2 regions of the Cobetia sp. 10Alg 146 genome follow, and region 2 is predicted to be linked to the other one. Evidence: predicted binding sites of a transcription regulator. Region 2 holds the regulator's gene; the other holds the start of a gene.

Region 1 (8,118 bases), on a different contig from region 2:
CGGGCGTACCGGTCGCGCGGGCAGCTCCGGTATCGCCTGTACGCTGTATACCGAGAAGGAAGACTATCGCCTGGCCAAGCTGGGAGATTTCCTCGAGCAGACGCTGGAAGCCGAGCCGCTGCCGGCGAAGAGCATGCTGACCCGTGAACCCTTCCGCGCGCGCATGGCGACGCTGCAGATCGATGGCGGCAAGAAGGACAAGCTGCGTCCCGGCGACATCCTCGGTGCCCTGACGGGCGATGGCGGGCTGCCGGGCAGCCAGATCGGCAAGATCAAGGTACTGGCCCGCACCACCTACGTGGCGGTGGAGCGCGATGTCGCCAAGGCGGCGCTGACCCAGCTGATGAACGGCAAGCTCAAGGGCCGCTCCTTCCGCGCGCGTCGCCTCAAAAGCTGACAGGGGCGCACGCCTGATGGCGTGGAAATCAGCAGAGGAGTGACATGGCAGGTCCCACGTCTCTCATCTGGATCACGACCTTGTCATCACGTCATTCGATGCCCGCCACTTCGGCGGGCATCGTGCTTTTTGAGCAGTAGATTGACTCTCGCGGGCCATGACGGCGGTGGCTAAGCTTGGGGGTGACGGCCCTGATCGACAGGGCGCTGAACCGGTAACTCGTGATGACTGACAATCCCGCCGATAATCTTCGCATCCGTGAAGAACGTCTCATCGATCATGAGCGCATCTACCGCATCCATGAATCCGTGTTTGCCGGCCACCGGGAAGCCCGCCTGGGCGACAGACTGCGTCGCAGTGATCTGGCGCAGATCTCGCTGGTGGCCGAGCGCTTCTCTGACCCGGAAAGCGGGCGTCACCTCAGTGAAGGCGAAGGAGGGCTGCTGGGGCATGTGATGGCCTCGCGCGTGGAACTCTCCGGCTGTCCGGGGCGCGTGCTGATGGCATTGGCGCCTCTGGCGGTGTTGCCCCAGCACCAGCGTCATGGCATCGGCAAGCGGCTGGTGATCTCGGCGGTCAAGCGTTGTCGTCTGCTGGGAGCGGGCGCCGTGGTGGCGGCGGGTCATGCCGAATTCTATGCACATCTGGGCTTTCATCCGGCGCGCCATTACGGCCTTTATTGCCATCACGAGGATGTGCCTGGCGCCTTCGTGGCCATCGAGCTGGTGCCGGACTATCTGGCGGGGCTGGGAGGCGAGGTGCTCTTCGACCATGGTTTCTCTGACCTGGGCCTCTGACCTGGGCCTCTGGCTCGAGCGCAGATTCGCACTCTGAGCCGGGCTCCTCGAAGGGGCTTGCCCTGTGGGGTGTGCCTCGTCACTCGGTCATCCCCTTGCAACTCGGCGTTGCGCCACCCTTGAAACCGCGCGACACCCGCTCCATGTCCTGTGTATCCCCGCGCTGTTGTCTGTACTGGTGTGCAGGCCGGGGCGTTATCCCGACCGATGATTCAAGGAGAGACATCATGAAGCTCAAGACTCTGGGTAGTTCGCTGATGATTGCCATGCTGGGTCTCGGTGGCCTGTCACTCGCCGGTTGCGAGGACGAGGGCCCGATGGAGAAGGCTGGCGAGAAGATGGACAACGCCGTGGAAGACGCCGGTGACAGCGTCGAGAACGCCACCGACAGCTGATGGCTGGCCGTGACTCGCCTGCGAGCACGGCGAACCGCTAGGTGTGAATGCACAAAGGCCCCGCCTCTCATGAGGCGGGGCCTTTGCATGTCAGGGCTTCGTATATCAGGGCTCCGTGTATCAGGGCTGCATGTATCAGAGGTTTGAGAAAGTCTCAGGAAGAGACAGGCTCAGACAGACACGGGCTGCTGGTCGCTCTGCTGCTTGCGTTCCGCGACGGCGGCGTCATAGGCGCGGCCTTCCTCGGCCTCGGTGGCGGCGCTGAAGCGCACCAGCAGGGCGAACAGCGAGATCACGATCACGCCCATGCCCAGATACATCAGGCCTTCCTGGTAGGTCAGTTCTTCACTGCGGAACAGGAAGCCCGCGGCGACAGCCCCCGCGTTGCCACCCGCGCCGACGATACCGGCCACCGCGCCCAGTGCCTTGCGATTGACGAAGGGCACGATCCCGAAGGTGGCGCCTTCCGCCATCTGCACGAACAGGCTGAACACCAGCATGATGCCGATGGCTACCGCGAGGGTTTCCATCTGGGCGAAGCCGACCAGCGCCACGCCTTCACACAGCAGCGCGATGAACAGCCAGCGCACGCGACCCTTGAGGCCGGACTGACGGGCGAACAGGTCGGAGAACACGCCGCCCAGGGTGCGCGCGAACAGGTTCATCAGGCCGAACAGGCCCGCGATGAGGCCGGCGGTGGCGAGATCGAGATCGAAGTGATCGAAGAAGTAGATGGCGGCGACGTTGTTGATGGTCAGCTCGACCCCGAAGCAGGCGCCGTAGACGAGGAACAGGGCCCAGACACGGATGTCGCGAGCCGCCGCGCCGAAGGTGGCGCGCATGCTGTATTCCTTCTCGGCTTTCGGCAGCTCACCACGCTCACGCAGCTCGCTGAAGTTGCCGTCCGGCGCATCCTGGGTGAAGAAGTAGTAGGCGATCCCGGTGAGGAACAGCACGATGCCTGGCACGACCATCGCCAGACGCCAGCCCAGGGTCTGCTCGACGCCCAGCATCAGAAGGCCGGCCATCACCAGCGGCATCAGCATCTGGGTGGTGCCGCCGCCCAGGTTGCCCCAGCCGGCGGTGGTGGCATTGGCGGTGCCGACCACGTTGGGGCCGAACATCACGGAGGTATGGTACTGGGTGATGACGAAGGACGCGCCGATGGCACCGATGGCCAGACGGGCGAGGAAGAAGGATTCGAAGCTGTCGGCGAAGCCGATGCACATCACCGGCAGAGAGCCGAGGCACAGCAGCCAGGTGTAGGCCTTGCGTGGCCCGATGCGATCACACAGCACGCCGATGGCAAGTCGCACGATCACCGTGATGGCGACGGAGGCGATGATGGTGTTGCCGATCTGGGTCTTGGTCAGGCCGAGGTCATCGCGCACCACGGCCATCAAGGGCGCGATGCCGAACCAGCCGAAGAAGCAGACGTGGAAGGCGAACCACGACATGTGGAAGGCGCGCATCTGCGGGGTATTGAAGCTGAACAGCCGGATACGGCTGGCCTTGTTGCGAATATCCATGAGTGGGCTCCTGGTACAGCGTCGGTGCCGGACGCCAGGGTCTCGGCGCACGACGGGTGGTCGAACAGCTGTGAACGACAGCGGGGCGCCTCGTCATTGAGGGGCCTGGTTCGACGCACTCGTACTCCTGGGAGCCTGGTCCACGTCATGGATGATGCATGGCACGCTTGTCTGCCATTGCCTGACTCAAAGCAAGTAGCGCGCCACTTGCGGGGGTGTTGTGCGTCCAACCCCCGTCATATCAAGGGCTTGGAATCATCATGTCGGGCAAGACAGCAGTGGGGAGTAAGCAGGGCGATGCCCAGTGGCGGTGCGCGGCGGGGTGAGGATGATCCAGTCTGGCGCACGTGGCGGGCGAGAGATCGCCAGATCACGCCATGCATCATTGCTGTGCAGCCGGGCGCGCCCTTGCGCACTGCGGAAGGCCTTTCTGTCCAGCGCTGCACCAGTTTGTGGCATGAATCCTGCAGTGTCAGAGGCGTGACGCCATCCTGACTCCCGCTTGCGAAGACGCCGTCGTCCTTGATCTCGGACGTCGGTGCCTGATCGCTCGAGGCGTCGCCTGACACCCCGGCACCACCGCCTGACACACTGCCAAGGAAGCCTGATATGCCCGTGACCGTGTTGATCGTCGATGTGCGCAGCGAGCGTTCCGCCGCTCTGGAGCAGGCGCTGTTGAGCGCCGGCTTCGAGGTGGCGCTGCGGGTCGATGAACACGAGGACCTGCATGCGCTGGTGCAGCACCATCAGCCGGATGCCGTGATCATCGACGCCGACCTGCCCAGCCGTGACACCCTCGAGCACCTCGGCCAGCTGGGGCGTCACTATCCCAAGCCGATGATCATGCTGGCCAGTGAGGACGCGCCGGATATGGTGCGCCAGGCGGCTGGCGCCGGCGTGTCCGCCTACGTGGTGGATCACGTCATGCCGGCGATGGTGCGCAGCATGGTCGAGGTGGCCATCACCAGCTTCGAGGCTCACCGTGCCCTCAAGGGCGAACTCAATCGCACCCAGACCACTCTGATACAGCGGCGCAGCGTGGATCGCGCCAAGGCGCTGGTGATGGAGAGTCGCGGACTGGGGGAGGATGCGGCCTACCAATATCTGCGCAAGACCGCGATGAATCGGCGTCTGGCATTGCACGAGCTGGCCGATGAGCTGCTCAAGGCGTCGCGTCGGCACTGAGCCGAGTCTCGTGATGTCCTTCTCTTTCGATCGTTCAAAAGGTGGATGTGATGCTCAGTGATTCTCTTCTCAATGGCCATCAGTTGACGCTGGGGTTGATGCCGCTCAATGACGCGGCACCTCTGGTGGTGGCGGAGCGTCAGGGGTTCTTCCGTGAGGAGGGGCTGGCCGTGACGCTCAAGTGGCAGCCGTCGTGGGCGGCACTGCGCGATGACCTGCAGACCGGCGTGTTGCAGGGCGCGCAGATGCTGGCGCTGATGCCGCTGACCTCGACCCTGGGGCTGGATGGCCGCGCCACACCGGTGATCAGCGCGATGACGCTCAATCTGGGCGGCAACTCCATCACCCTGTCGCGGGCCCTGATGGCAGCGCTGGCCGAGGAGGGGCATGACCTGGGCTCTCCGCTGGCGGTGTCTCGGGCGCTGGCGGCGCACGTGCAGGCGCGCCGCCAGCGTGGGGAGGCGGCGCTCAAGCTTGCCAGCGTGCATCCCTTCTCCTCGCACCGCTATCTGTTGCGTTACTGGCTGGCGGCCGGCGGGATCGACCCGAATCGCGACATCGAGATGCGTGCGGTGGCCCCGCCGTTGATGGCCGCGCAGCTGGCAAGTGGCGCGCTGGACGGCTTCTGTGTCGGAGAACCCTGGAACAGTCTGGCCGCCGTGCAGGGCATGGGGCAGGTGGTGGCGGGCAGTCATGATATCTGGCGCTTCGGGCAGGAAAAGGTGCTGGGCGTGCGCGAGGACTGGGCGGAGCAGCACCCGCTGGCGCATCAGGCGCTGATTCGCGCGCTGCTCAAGGCCTGTGCCTGGCTGGACCGCCCGGGCAACCGTGAGCAGGCCGCGCAGTGGCTGCATGATGAAGGCATGCAGGAAGTGCCGCTTTCGGTGGTGGCGCGTGGACTGCGCGACGTGGATGTCGAGCAGTCGGTGGAGGCGTTCCAGCGGGAAAATCCCGGCTGGACCATCTTCCATCGCTATGCGGCCAACTTCCCGTGGCGCTCGCAGACCCGCTGGTATGCCGCCCAGATGCAGCGCTGGGGGCATCTCGAGGGAGTCAGCGACAATGACCTCGAAGCGACCCTGGCACGCTGCGTACGCCCGGACCTCTACCGCAGCGCAGCCCGCAAGCTGGGCATGGTGGTGCCGGTGGCGGATGAGCGCAGCGAAGGCACGCATCCGGCACCCTGGTGGCTGAGCGGCGAGGCAGGGCAGGTGCCGATGCCGGCGGATGGCTTCATCGATGGCGCGGTCTTCGAGTGACGTTTCGGCTGCGCGCCTTGCAGCCCCCTGCGAGCAAGGGCTGTCAGGGCAACCGCCGCCATTGAGCGGATGCCGGGGAAACCTGTCGGCTCAGGCATGTTGGCAGTGCGGTTATGATATTCTCATCCCACTGCCAGCACCGCGTCAGGGGATCGCATGACCACTCGCAAGTCTCAGATTCGCAAGGATAATGTCGGCCGCATCCTGCTTGCCGCCGAAAAGATCTTCGCTCTCAAGGGCTATGTCGGCGCCAGCATGGTCGATATTGCCGCCGAGGTAGAGCTGCCCAAGTCCAATCTGCATTACTACTTCAGCACCAAGGAAGCGCTGTATCGCGCGGTCCTCGATGGTCTGCTGGCGCTGTGGAAGGAAGATGCGCTGTGCTTCGAGGCCTATGACGACCCGCAGCTGGTGCTCTCCACCTACATTCGCGCCAAGATGATGCACTCGCGCCAGCGTCCGTATGGCTCCAAGGTATGGGCCAGCGAGATCATGCAGGGCGCGCCGGTGCTGGGCGAGGAGCTGACGGTGTGGCTCGACGAGTGGGCCGAGATGAAGAAGTCACGCCTGCGCCAGTGGATCAGCGAGGGGCGCATCGACAACGTCGATGCTTCCGCCTACCTGTACATGATCTGGGCCAGCACCCAGCACTACGCCGACTTCGACCACCAGATCGCGGTGCTCAATCAGGGCAAGGCGCTGAGTGATCGCGAATTCGAGCAGGCGGTGCAGAACGTCACGCGGGTGCTGCTGAAGGGCGTTGGCTTGTCCGCCTGAGTCAGCAGATGATGTCATGATGAAATTATCCTTAGGCTAATAATGATCATCATTGATGGATCATGAAGCCATTGAAAAGGGGCTGCCATTGCTGGCAGCCCCTTTCTGTTTTCACGCCACTGAACGTGGTGTCATGCGCTGGTATCTGTGCGGATCATCCAGATCTTGTCCGCAACGTCAGGGTCACGCCGCGCGATGCGGGTTGCGCGGGTCCTCCATCCAGTTCATGTACGGCTTGCCGGTGTCCTGCACTTCCATGGTGATGCAGTCCTCGACCGGGCAGGTGATCTCGCACAGGTTGCAGCCCACGCAGTCGGCGTCCTTCACCTCATAGCGGGCGGTGCCGTTGTCCCTGGCCAGATGCAGGATGGCCTGGTGCGAGGTGTCCTCGCAGGCGATGTAGCAGCGTCCGCAGCCGATGCACTTGTCCTGGTCGATCCGCGCGATCACCTGGTAGTTCATGTCCAGCTGCTTCCAGTCGGTGGTGTTGGGCACCGCCGCGCGGGAGAACTCCTCGATCCGCTGATAGCCCTTGCTGTCCATCCAGCGCCCCAGGCCGTCCTTCATCTCCTCGACGATACGGAAGCCGTGCAGCATCGCCGCGGTGCACACCTGCACGCTGCCCGCGCCGAGGGCGATGAATTCCGCGGCATCTTCCCAGTTGGAGATGCCGCCGATACCCGAGATCGGCAGGTTGGCGGTTTCCGGCGTGCGCGCGATCTCGGCCACCATGTTCAGCGCGATGGGCTTCACGGCGCTGCCGCAGTAGCCGCCATGGGTGCTGCGGTCGCCGACGATGGGATGCGCGACCATGCGGTCGAGGTCCAGATGGGTGATGGAGTTGATGGTGTTGATCAGCGAGACGGCATCCGCGCCGCCACGCCAGGCCGCCTTGGCCGGTTCGCGCACGTCGGTGATGTTGGGGGTCAGCTTGACGATCACCGGCAGCGAGCTGTAGGTCTTGCACCAGCGCGTGACCTGCTCGACATACTCCGGCACCTGGCCCACCGCGGCGCCCATGCCGCGTTCCGGCATGCCATGGGGGCAGCCGAAGTTGAGCTCGATGCCATCACAGCCGGTAGCCTCGACCTGCGGCAGGATGGTCTTCCAGGCCTCTTCCTCGCACGGCACCATCAGCGAGACGATCAGTGCGCGGTCCGGCCAGTCCTTCTTGACCTGGGTGATCTCGCGCAGGTTGATCTCCAGCGAGCGGTCGGTGATCAGCTCGATGTTGTTGAAGCCGCTGACCTCGCCATTCGGGCCATAGTGCGCCGAATAGCGCGAGGAGACGTTCACTGCCGCCGGGTCTTCCCCCAGCGTCTTCCAGACCACGCCTCCCCAGCCGGCCTCGAAGGCGCGTACCACGTTGTAGGCCTTGTCGGTGGGCGGGGCGCTGGCCAGCCAGAAGGGGTTGGGGGCACGGATGCCGGCGAAGTTGACCGACAGATCGGCCTTGTAGCTGGCGACGTGATCGTCAGCCGCTGCAGAACTTGAACCAGAGCCTGCCGGACGCGCGTTGTCATCATTGAGCGGGGTATGAATGGTCATCAGGCGGCCTCCACCTTGAGCATCAGATCGTGATGGATGGCCTCGGCGGCCAGCTTGCCGTGGGCGACGGCTTGAACGGTGAGATCCTGTCCGCGAGCGATGCAGTCACCGCCGGCATAGACGCCCGGCAGACTGGTGCGCAGCATCTCGTCCACCTCTATCTTCGCCCCCTCGCGGGCCAGCCCCGCGGCATGCGCATCGCTCAGGCTCGCGTCATCGAAGCCCTGGCCG
Region 2 (8,118 bases):
CCCGTGACGATGATGGCCGCGTCTCCAGCACCTTCGATGCCGCGCCGGCCCAGGATCAGTGAGCGCGCCCCTGCATGCGCCGAATCCTCTCTCCCCGATTTCCGCTTCACGATGGCCTGAGTGATCGTGAAGCCTTACCAGTTCTGCCAAGGAGCACTCCATGACTTCAACGACTCTCACGCCCTTGACGGTCTGGCGCCAGACACTCAGACCCGGTGTCATGGCCCTTGGCCTGGCACTTGGCATGACGACGCTTTCCCCGACCGCACTGGCGCTGGACAGCGATGCCAACCAGCCGATCAACATTGCCGCCGACTCACTGTCACTGGATGACAAGGCCGGCACGGCCACCTATACCGGTCGCGTGGAAATGCGCCAGGGCAGCATGAAGCTGGATGCCGCGCGCGTGGACATCAGTCGCGCCGACAGCGGCGAGATTTCCCTGGTCAAGGCCACCGGCCAGCGCGCCTACATGGAGCAGAAACCCGATACCGACGAGCGACTGGTCAAGGGCTGGGCGAATACCATTCGCTACCACGCGCTGGAGCGTCGGGTGGAACTGGTCGGCGATGCCCGTCTGGAGAAAGGCGACGACACCTTCGAAGGTGGCTACGTGGAATACTTCCTGGACAAGCGCCAGGTCAATGCCAGCAATGGCAGCGATGCCTCATCCTCCGAGGGGTCACGCGTCCACATGACCCTGACGCCACGTGGCGCCAATGCCAGCAAGGATCAATGAGCATGACTGCTGCCAGCCCACGTACTCTCAGCGCTCGTCATCTGGCCAAGGCCTACAAGGGTCGCAAGGTCGTCAAGGACATCTCGCTGGAAATCCGCCAGGGTGACATCGTAGGCCTGCTGGGCCCCAACGGGGCCGGCAAGACGACCTCGTTCTACATGATCGTCGGCCTCGTGCGCTCGGATGCCGGTAGCGTGACCATCGATGACCACGACCTGTCCGGCGCCGCCATGCATCAGCGGGCTCGCGCCGGCATCGGCTATCTGCCCCAGGAAGCCTCGATCTTCCGCAAGCTCTCGGTATCCGACAACATCATGGCGATCCTCGAGACGCGCAAGGACCTGGATCGCAACGGACGCAAGGCACGCCTGGAGGAGCTGCTCAACGAGTTCAGCATCACGCATATTCGTGACAGTGCCGGCATGAGCCTTTCCGGCGGGGAGCGCCGCCGCGTGGAGATCGCTCGCGCACTGGCCACCGAGCCAGACTTCGTGCTGCTCGATGAGCCGTTTGCCGGCGTGGACCCCATCTCGGTGGGCGAGATCAAGAGCATCGTGCGCCAGCTGCGTGACCGCGGCATCGGGGTGCTGATCACCGATCACAACGTGCGCGAGACACTCGACATCTGCGATACCGCCTACATCGTGGGCGATGGCCAGATCATCGCGCATGGCGACGCCGACACCATCCTCGCCAACCAGCAGGTGCGTGATGTCTACCTGGGCCATGAGTTCAAGCTCTAGCCCGAGAGTGCCGTCAGCCTGGTAAGAGCCGTCAGCCTGGTAAGAGCCGTCAGCCTGACGAGAGCCGTCCGACCTCTTCTGCTCTCACCAGCACCCTCCAGCACCCGCCACTTCCTGCTTCACTGTCGGGGCCTCGTTCCCCGCCCCCTCACGCAAGCGCCTCGACAGGCGCTTGCGTGATCTCCCCGTGAACCCTCCTGCTCTGCCACACCTCACTCGAATGCATGACGTCCATACCACCTTGGTGGCAACATGGCATGCAAGTTGCTTGAATATTCTCGACTGCCCCTTGTCAGTGCCCCGACCCACGGTATAGCGTAGATGCACGTTCCTTTGCCGTGAATGACAGACCCCATGAAACCCACCTTGCAGCTTCGACTCGGCACTTCCCTGACCATGACCCCGCAACTTCAGCAAGCGATCCAGCTGCTGCAGTTGTCGACGCTGGACCTGCGTCAGGAGATACAGCAGGCGCTTGAGTCAAACCCCATGCTGGAGCTTGACGAGGAATACGAGTCGCTGGATGTCGCGGAGACACAGGACAAGAGCGAGATCTCCACCTCCGAGACCAACAGCGAGATTCCTGAAGAATACCCTCTCGACAGTGACTGGTCGGACCTCTACCAGGATCACGCAGGCAGCCTGACCAGTTCCGGCAGCGGAAGCTCGAGCGAGGACGGGCCGGACTTCGATCGCAACACCAGTGTCGAAAGCCTGCAGGACCATCTGCGCTGGCAGCTGGCGATGACGGACCTCGATGCGCGTGAACGGCAGATGGCGGAGAGTCTGATCGATGCGGTGGATGGGGCCGGCTACCTGAGCATGAGCCTGGACGAACTGGTCGATGGCCTGCGAGGTCAGGGACTGCCCGGCCTCAAGGCGTCGGAACTCGAGCAGGTCCTGCTGCGCCTTCAGCAGTTCGATCCCACCGGTGTGTTCGCTCGAGACCTGCGCGAATGTCTGCTGCTTCAGCTGGCCCTGCTGCCGGACGATCTGCCGCTGCTGGCCCAGGCCCGCCGTCTGGTGCGGCAATTCCTCGAGGCACTGGGCAATGACGATCGCAAGCTGCTCAAGCGTCGCCTGAGCCTGGATGATGATGAGCTGGATCACGTCATTCGTCTGGTACGGGCGCTCGACCCGCGCCCGGCGTCCGCCTGGGGCGAGCCTGCCAGTGATTACGTCATCCCGGACCTGCTGGTCCGTCATACGCGTCACGGCTGGCAGGTCGAACTCAACCCGGAAGCGCTGCCCAAGCTGCGTATCCAGCCGGAATATGCCGCCCTCATCAAGCGGGCCGACAAGTCCGCGGACAACACCTTCCTCAAGGACAATCTTCAGGAAGCCCGCTGGCTGATGAAGAGCCTGTCCTCACGCAATGACACCCTGCTCAAGGTGGGCCGCGAGATCATGGCGCGCCAGATCGACTTCCTCGAGCAGGGGGAAGAAGGCATGAAGCCGCTGATCCTTGCCAACATCGCGGAAGTGGTCGAGATGCACGAATCCACCATCTCGCGGGTGACCACCCAGAAATATATCCACACCCCGAGAGGCGTGTTCGAACTCAAGTTCTTCTTCTCGAGTCAGGTGGGTGGCAGCGGCAACGGTGACGCGCACTCCAGCACCGCGATCCGTGCGCGCATTCGCAAGCTGATCTCGGAAGAACCGGCGCGCAAGCCATTGTCCGACTCACGCCTGGTGGATCTGCTGGCCAGTGATGGCATCGAGGTAGCGCGCCGGACGGTCGCCAAGTATCGCGAGGCCATGGGCATCCCCTCCTCCAGCGAGCGCAAGCGCTTGGCGTGAGTCTCGACAACGGATACCCGCAGGCCAGCGGGCTCCACACGTCGGAGCGCTGAAGCTCGCCCCCTTGCACCTGCCATCCTGGCATCATCTGCCAATCGGTCGTCTGAATACCGGTTGGCAATGCCTGTCCTTGCGACTGCGTGAGTGACTTCACGCCCCAATTGCCTATTTTTCCAGCCACTTTTCTCCAGAGTGCTTTCTTTTTCCCTCACATCCCACGGACAGATAGCCAGGGGTCGCCACCGACTCCTGCCACACGAACGTCGACGTAAATGCTGACATTGGCCACAAACGGCCGGTTTCTCGAGCCCCATTCCGTCCGTGATGCGAGGCGATGCTCATGAAGAACCTGCTGATATCCCTCGCTGGGTTGAAGACAAGCCTTGCCCCACGATGCAGCGCAGCGTTGATCTTTGTTCAAAGCTTGGGCATTGTCGGGGTAGACGCTCGGTACACCGGCACCGCCGCTCTCGCCAGCAGATGATCGCCACGAGACCATGGCCGGAGTCAGAAAGTGGCCGCGCGTTCAATCAGGGTTTGCTCGCAGTCAAAAAGGGTTACAATTCAAAGGCAACCCGCTGGATAAAGGAGCGTGTCCATGCAAGTGAATATCACCGGGCATCATGTGGAACTCACCGATCCTCTCCGCGATTATGTCAACGAGAAGCTCGCTCGCCTCGAACGGCATTACGACAACATCACCAATGTTCAGGTGACACTGTCGATCGAGAAGGAACGCCAACAGGCTGCCTGCACCCTGCACGCCGCTGGCGCCGACCTCCATGCCCTGGCAGAAGACCCCAACATGTACGCTGCCATCGACGCGCTCGCCGACAAGCTGGACCGCCAGCTGGTCAAACACAAGGAAAAGTCCCAGGCTCGCTCTCAGGGCACCGGGACCCGTTGACCTTCTGCCATGACACTTGATCAGATCCTTCCCCCCGAGCGCACGCTCTACGGCGTCCCCGGGGGGAGCAAGAAGCGGGTGCTGGAATTCTTCAGCACCTTCATTGCTCAGAACATTCCCAGCCTGGACAGCCAAGAAGTCTTCTCGCGCCTGATCGGGCGCGAGAGACTGGGTTCGACGGGCATCGGCCACGGCGTGGCCGTGCCACATGCACGCAGTCCACACTGCAAGACCCCCATCGCGGCGTTCATGAAGCTCGGTGACCCCATCGACTTTGACGCCATCGATGGCGAACCCATCGATCTGCTGTTCGTGCTGCTGGTCCCCGAGGAGGCAGATGACACCCATCTCACTCTGCTCGGCCAGGTGGCGGAACTGCTCAACTCGCCCACCAACCGGGCAGCATTGCGCCAGGCAGACAGTCAGCGAGCATTGTTCGATGCCCTGACCTCGGCCATCGCCGAATTGCCGGCGCGCTGAACCTGCAAGCCCGGACTCGCTCCGGGCTTGTCGCTGACTGGCCTCAGGCACCCTCCGCTTTCACCTCATGCTGACCTCGCCCTGGGAGAGCACTCCATGAAGATCGTGATCATCAGTGGTCGCTCCGGTTCCGGCAAATCGATTGCCCTCCAGGCGCTGGAAGACATTGGCTACTATGCCATCGACAATCTGCCCGGCATGCTGCTGGCACCATTGGTCGAGCAGCTGGAAAAGGACAGCCCCACCCGCCGGCGCATCGCGGTCTCCATTGACGCGCGCAACCTCCCCGATGCCCTGAGTCGCTTCCCCGAACTGCTCGACAGCGTTCGTCAGAGCGGCATGGATGTGCAGGTCGTCTACCTGACCACGGACTCCCGTGTCCTGCTCGAACGCTATTCCGCGACCCGCCGCCGTCATCCGCTGACCCGCGACAATGACCGCACGCTGGCCGAGGCCATCGAGATCGAGCAGCAGACACTGGCCCCGATTCGTCAGAAGGCGGATCTGGTCATCGACTCGACCAACCTCAGCGTGCATGACCTGCGCTCGCGCATCACCGAACAGGTCGCACAGCATAGCTCTCGTCATCTGACACTCACCTTCGAGTCCTTCGGCTTCAAGCATGGCGTGCCGACCGATGCCGACATGGTGTTCGATGCCCGCTGCCTGCCCAACCCCTACTGGGACATCAATCTGCGCAGCGATACCGGTCGTGATGACAGCGTGGCGGAATTCCTGCAGCGCTACCCGGACGTCAAGGCAATGCAGGATGACATCGCCGGCTGGCTGGAACGCTGGCTGCCCGCCTATCAGGCCAGCAATCGCAGCTACCTGACCGTTTCGGTGGGCTGTACCGGCGGCCAGCATCGCAGCGTCTATCTCTGCGAGCAGCTGGCCGAACATTTCGCCAAGCAGCTTCCGGAAGTGCGTCTACGCCACCGGGAGCTGGGGATCCATACGGCCCTAGCGATCAGCGATACCCGTCAGGAGTCACACGATGCCCAGTCGTGAACTGGTTCTGACCAACAAGCGCGGGCTGCATGCTCGCGCTGCCACCAAGCTGGTCAACTGCTGTGCGCCCTTCGAGGCCACGGTCATGGTCAGTCACGGTGAGCGACGCGCCAACGCGGCCAACGTCATGGCGCTGCTGATGCTGGCAGCCCCGTGTGGCACGGCGCTGATCATCGATGTCGAGGGCGAACAGGCAGATGAGGCCCTGTCTGCGATCGAGTCCCTGTTCGAGGCGCGCTTCGAAGAGGAAGAATGACGCCGCCGCACCCCGTCTGACATCCCCCGCCCGCCGGCTTTCTGCCACTTTTTCCGCGCTGATTGCCCTATCGATAAGAAACAGTGTTTTCTTTTGTCGACGCGCCCCCCTGCGCCAATGGTAGAATCAACGCTGTCCTTCATGTCGACAGGGGAAGCCGACAGATGAGCAAGACGTCACGCAAACTCAAGCCAAGACTTGATCGCCTGTCACAGGCACTGGAAAGTGGCGAGCTGGATCAGGCAAGGCGCATGCTGAATCGCGGCCTGGCACCGGTGGACGTGGCCCACTTGCTGGAATCCTCCCCCCCCAAGGAGCGCAACCTGCTCTGGGAGCTGGTCGACGCCGAACTTCAGGGCGATGTGCTCCAATACCTTGGCGAGGATATCCAGAGCGACTTCCTCAAGGACATGGATGCCGAGGACGTCCTGGCCGCCACCGAGAATCTGGAACCGGATGATGTCGCCGACATCCTCCAGCGGCTTCCGAATGCCGTGATTCTCGAAGTCCTCGACTCCATGGAGGCGCAGGAACGCCAGCGGGTCGAGACGGTGCTGTCCTATCCCGAGGACACTGCCGGCGGCTTGATGAACACGGACACCATCACCATCCGTCCGGACATCACCCTGGATGTCGTGTTGCGTTACATCCGCCGTCACGAGCGACTTCCCGATTCCACCGACACCCTGCTGGTCGTCTCGCGCCGCGATGAATTCATCGGCGCCCTGCCCATCAACCGCCTGCTGGTCTCTGACCCCGGTGTCACGGTGCGCGAGGTGATGGATACCGACAGCGTGGTGATTCCGGCATTGATGCCGGAGAGCGAGGTCGCCTCGCTGTTCGAGAAGCATGACCTGATCTCGGCGCCTGTCGTCGGCGGTGATGGCAATCTGCTCGGGCGCATCACCATCGATGACGTGGTCGACGTCATCCGCGGCGATGCCGAGCACCAGGTCATGTCGATGGCGGGGATGGACGAGGATGAAGATACCTTCTCCCCGGTGATGCGCACCTCCTGGCGTCGCGCCATCTGGCTTGGCATCAACCTGCTGACCGCCTTCATGGCGTCCGCCGTGATCGGGATGTTCGAGGGCACCATCCAGAAGATCACCGCGCTGGCGGTCCTGATGCCCATCGTCGCCAGCATGGGCGGCATTGCCGGCTCACAGGCACTGACGGTACTGATTCGCGGCATCGCACTGGGACACGTCAAGAGTGGCAACGTGCGCTGGCTTCTCAAGCGCGAAATCATCGTCGCGGGGCTCAATGGCCTGCTGTGGGCGGTGGTGGTCGCCGGGATCGCCATCGTCTGGTTCGGTGATGTCCAGCTGGGGGCCATCATCGGTGCCGCCATCATGATCAATCTGTTGATCGCGGCCGTGACCGGGACATTGCTGCCGATACTGCTCAAGAAGCTCAATATCGACCCGGCCCTCTCCGGCAGCGTGATCCTGACCACCGTGACCGACGTGATCGGCTTCATGGCCTTCCTGGGCCTGGCGACCTGGCTCTATCTGTAATACGCCTGATGGATTCCAGTGACTGCTCCAGAAAACAACACGGCCGCTCCCAAGGGAGCGGCCGTGTTGTTTTCTGGACTCTCGCGCAGAGACAGAAGCGTCAGCGATCAGCCTTCCACCTCATCGTCTTCACCTTCGGACATGCCGGCAACGGTCATGCCATCGATCAGCCAGCTGCCAGAGTGGATGCTGCCCCGGGTATCGACATCATCACCGACCGCCAGCAGATTGGCGGCCATGTCACGCAGATTGCCGGCGATCGTGAACTCCTCGACCGCGTGCTGGATCTCGCCATTCTCGACCCAGAAGCCCGAAGCGCCACGCGAGTAGTCACCGGTCACGCCGTTGACGCCCTGACCCATCAGCTCGGTCACCAGCACGCCGGTGCCCATCTGCTTGAGCATCTCGTCACGTGAGGTCAGCGGCGCGGTGATGCGCACGTTGCGCGCACCGCCCGCGTTGCCGGTGGTCTGCATGCCCAGACGACGAGCACTGTAGGCGCTCAGCATGTAACTCTGCACCTTGCCGTCGGCAAAGTAGACATTGTCACGCGTGGCGACACCGTCGTTGTCGAAGGCGGCACTCGACATGCCACCCACCTCACGCGGCTTCTCGCCGAGGGTGAACCAGTCAGGGAACAGCGGCTGACCCAGGCTGTC

The links. The regulator sigma-54, encoded in region 2, starts transcription at its own class of promoters, with help from an activator protein. The targets are predictions, from matches to a motif close to TGGCACNNNNNTTGCTNT.
Region 1: the regulator sigma-54 is predicted to act here: its motif matches at 3,572-3,589, upstream of QD172_RS12755 (ANTAR domain-containing protein).

The regions. Positions count from the first base shown of each region.
Region 1 is NZ_JARWKT010000006.1:250,405-258,522, forward strand. Features, by position in the region: gene dbpA (ATP-dependent RNA helicase DbpA) at 1-397, shown strand, start outside; gene QD172_RS12740 (N-acetyltransferase) at 622-1,194, shown strand; gene QD172_RS12745 (hypothetical protein) at 1,422-1,589, shown strand; gene QD172_RS12750 (NarK family nitrate/nitrite MFS transporter) at 1,760-3,118, opposite strand; gene QD172_RS12755 (ANTAR domain-containing protein) at 3,728-4,303, shown strand; gene QD172_RS12760 (CmpA/NrtA family ABC transporter substrate-binding protein) at 4,354-5,562, shown strand; gene QD172_RS12765 (TetR/AcrR family transcriptional regulator) at 5,719-6,339, shown strand; gene preA (NAD-dependent dihydropyrimidine dehydrogenase subunit PreA) at 6,523-7,887, opposite strand; gene QD172_RS12775 (NAD(P)-dependent oxidoreductase) at 7,887-8,118, opposite strand, start outside.
Region 2 is NZ_JARWKT010000002.1:569,999-578,116, forward strand. Features, by position in the region: gene lptC (LPS export ABC transporter periplasmic protein LptC) at 1-62, shown strand, start outside; gene lptA (lipopolysaccharide transport periplasmic protein LptA) at 161-739, shown strand; gene lptB (LPS export ABC transporter ATP-binding protein) at 736-1,482, shown strand; gene QD172_RS05460 (RNA polymerase factor sigma-54) at 1,837-3,285, shown strand; gene raiA (ribosome-associated translation inhibitor RaiA) at 3,884-4,192, shown strand; gene QD172_RS05470 (PTS sugar transporter subunit IIA) at 4,202-4,672, shown strand; gene rapZ (RNase adapter RapZ) at 4,769-5,683, shown strand; gene QD172_RS05480 (HPr family phosphocarrier protein) at 5,670-5,939, shown strand; gene mgtE (magnesium transporter) at 6,104-7,459, shown strand; gene pmbA (metalloprotease PmbA) at 7,567-8,118, opposite strand, start outside.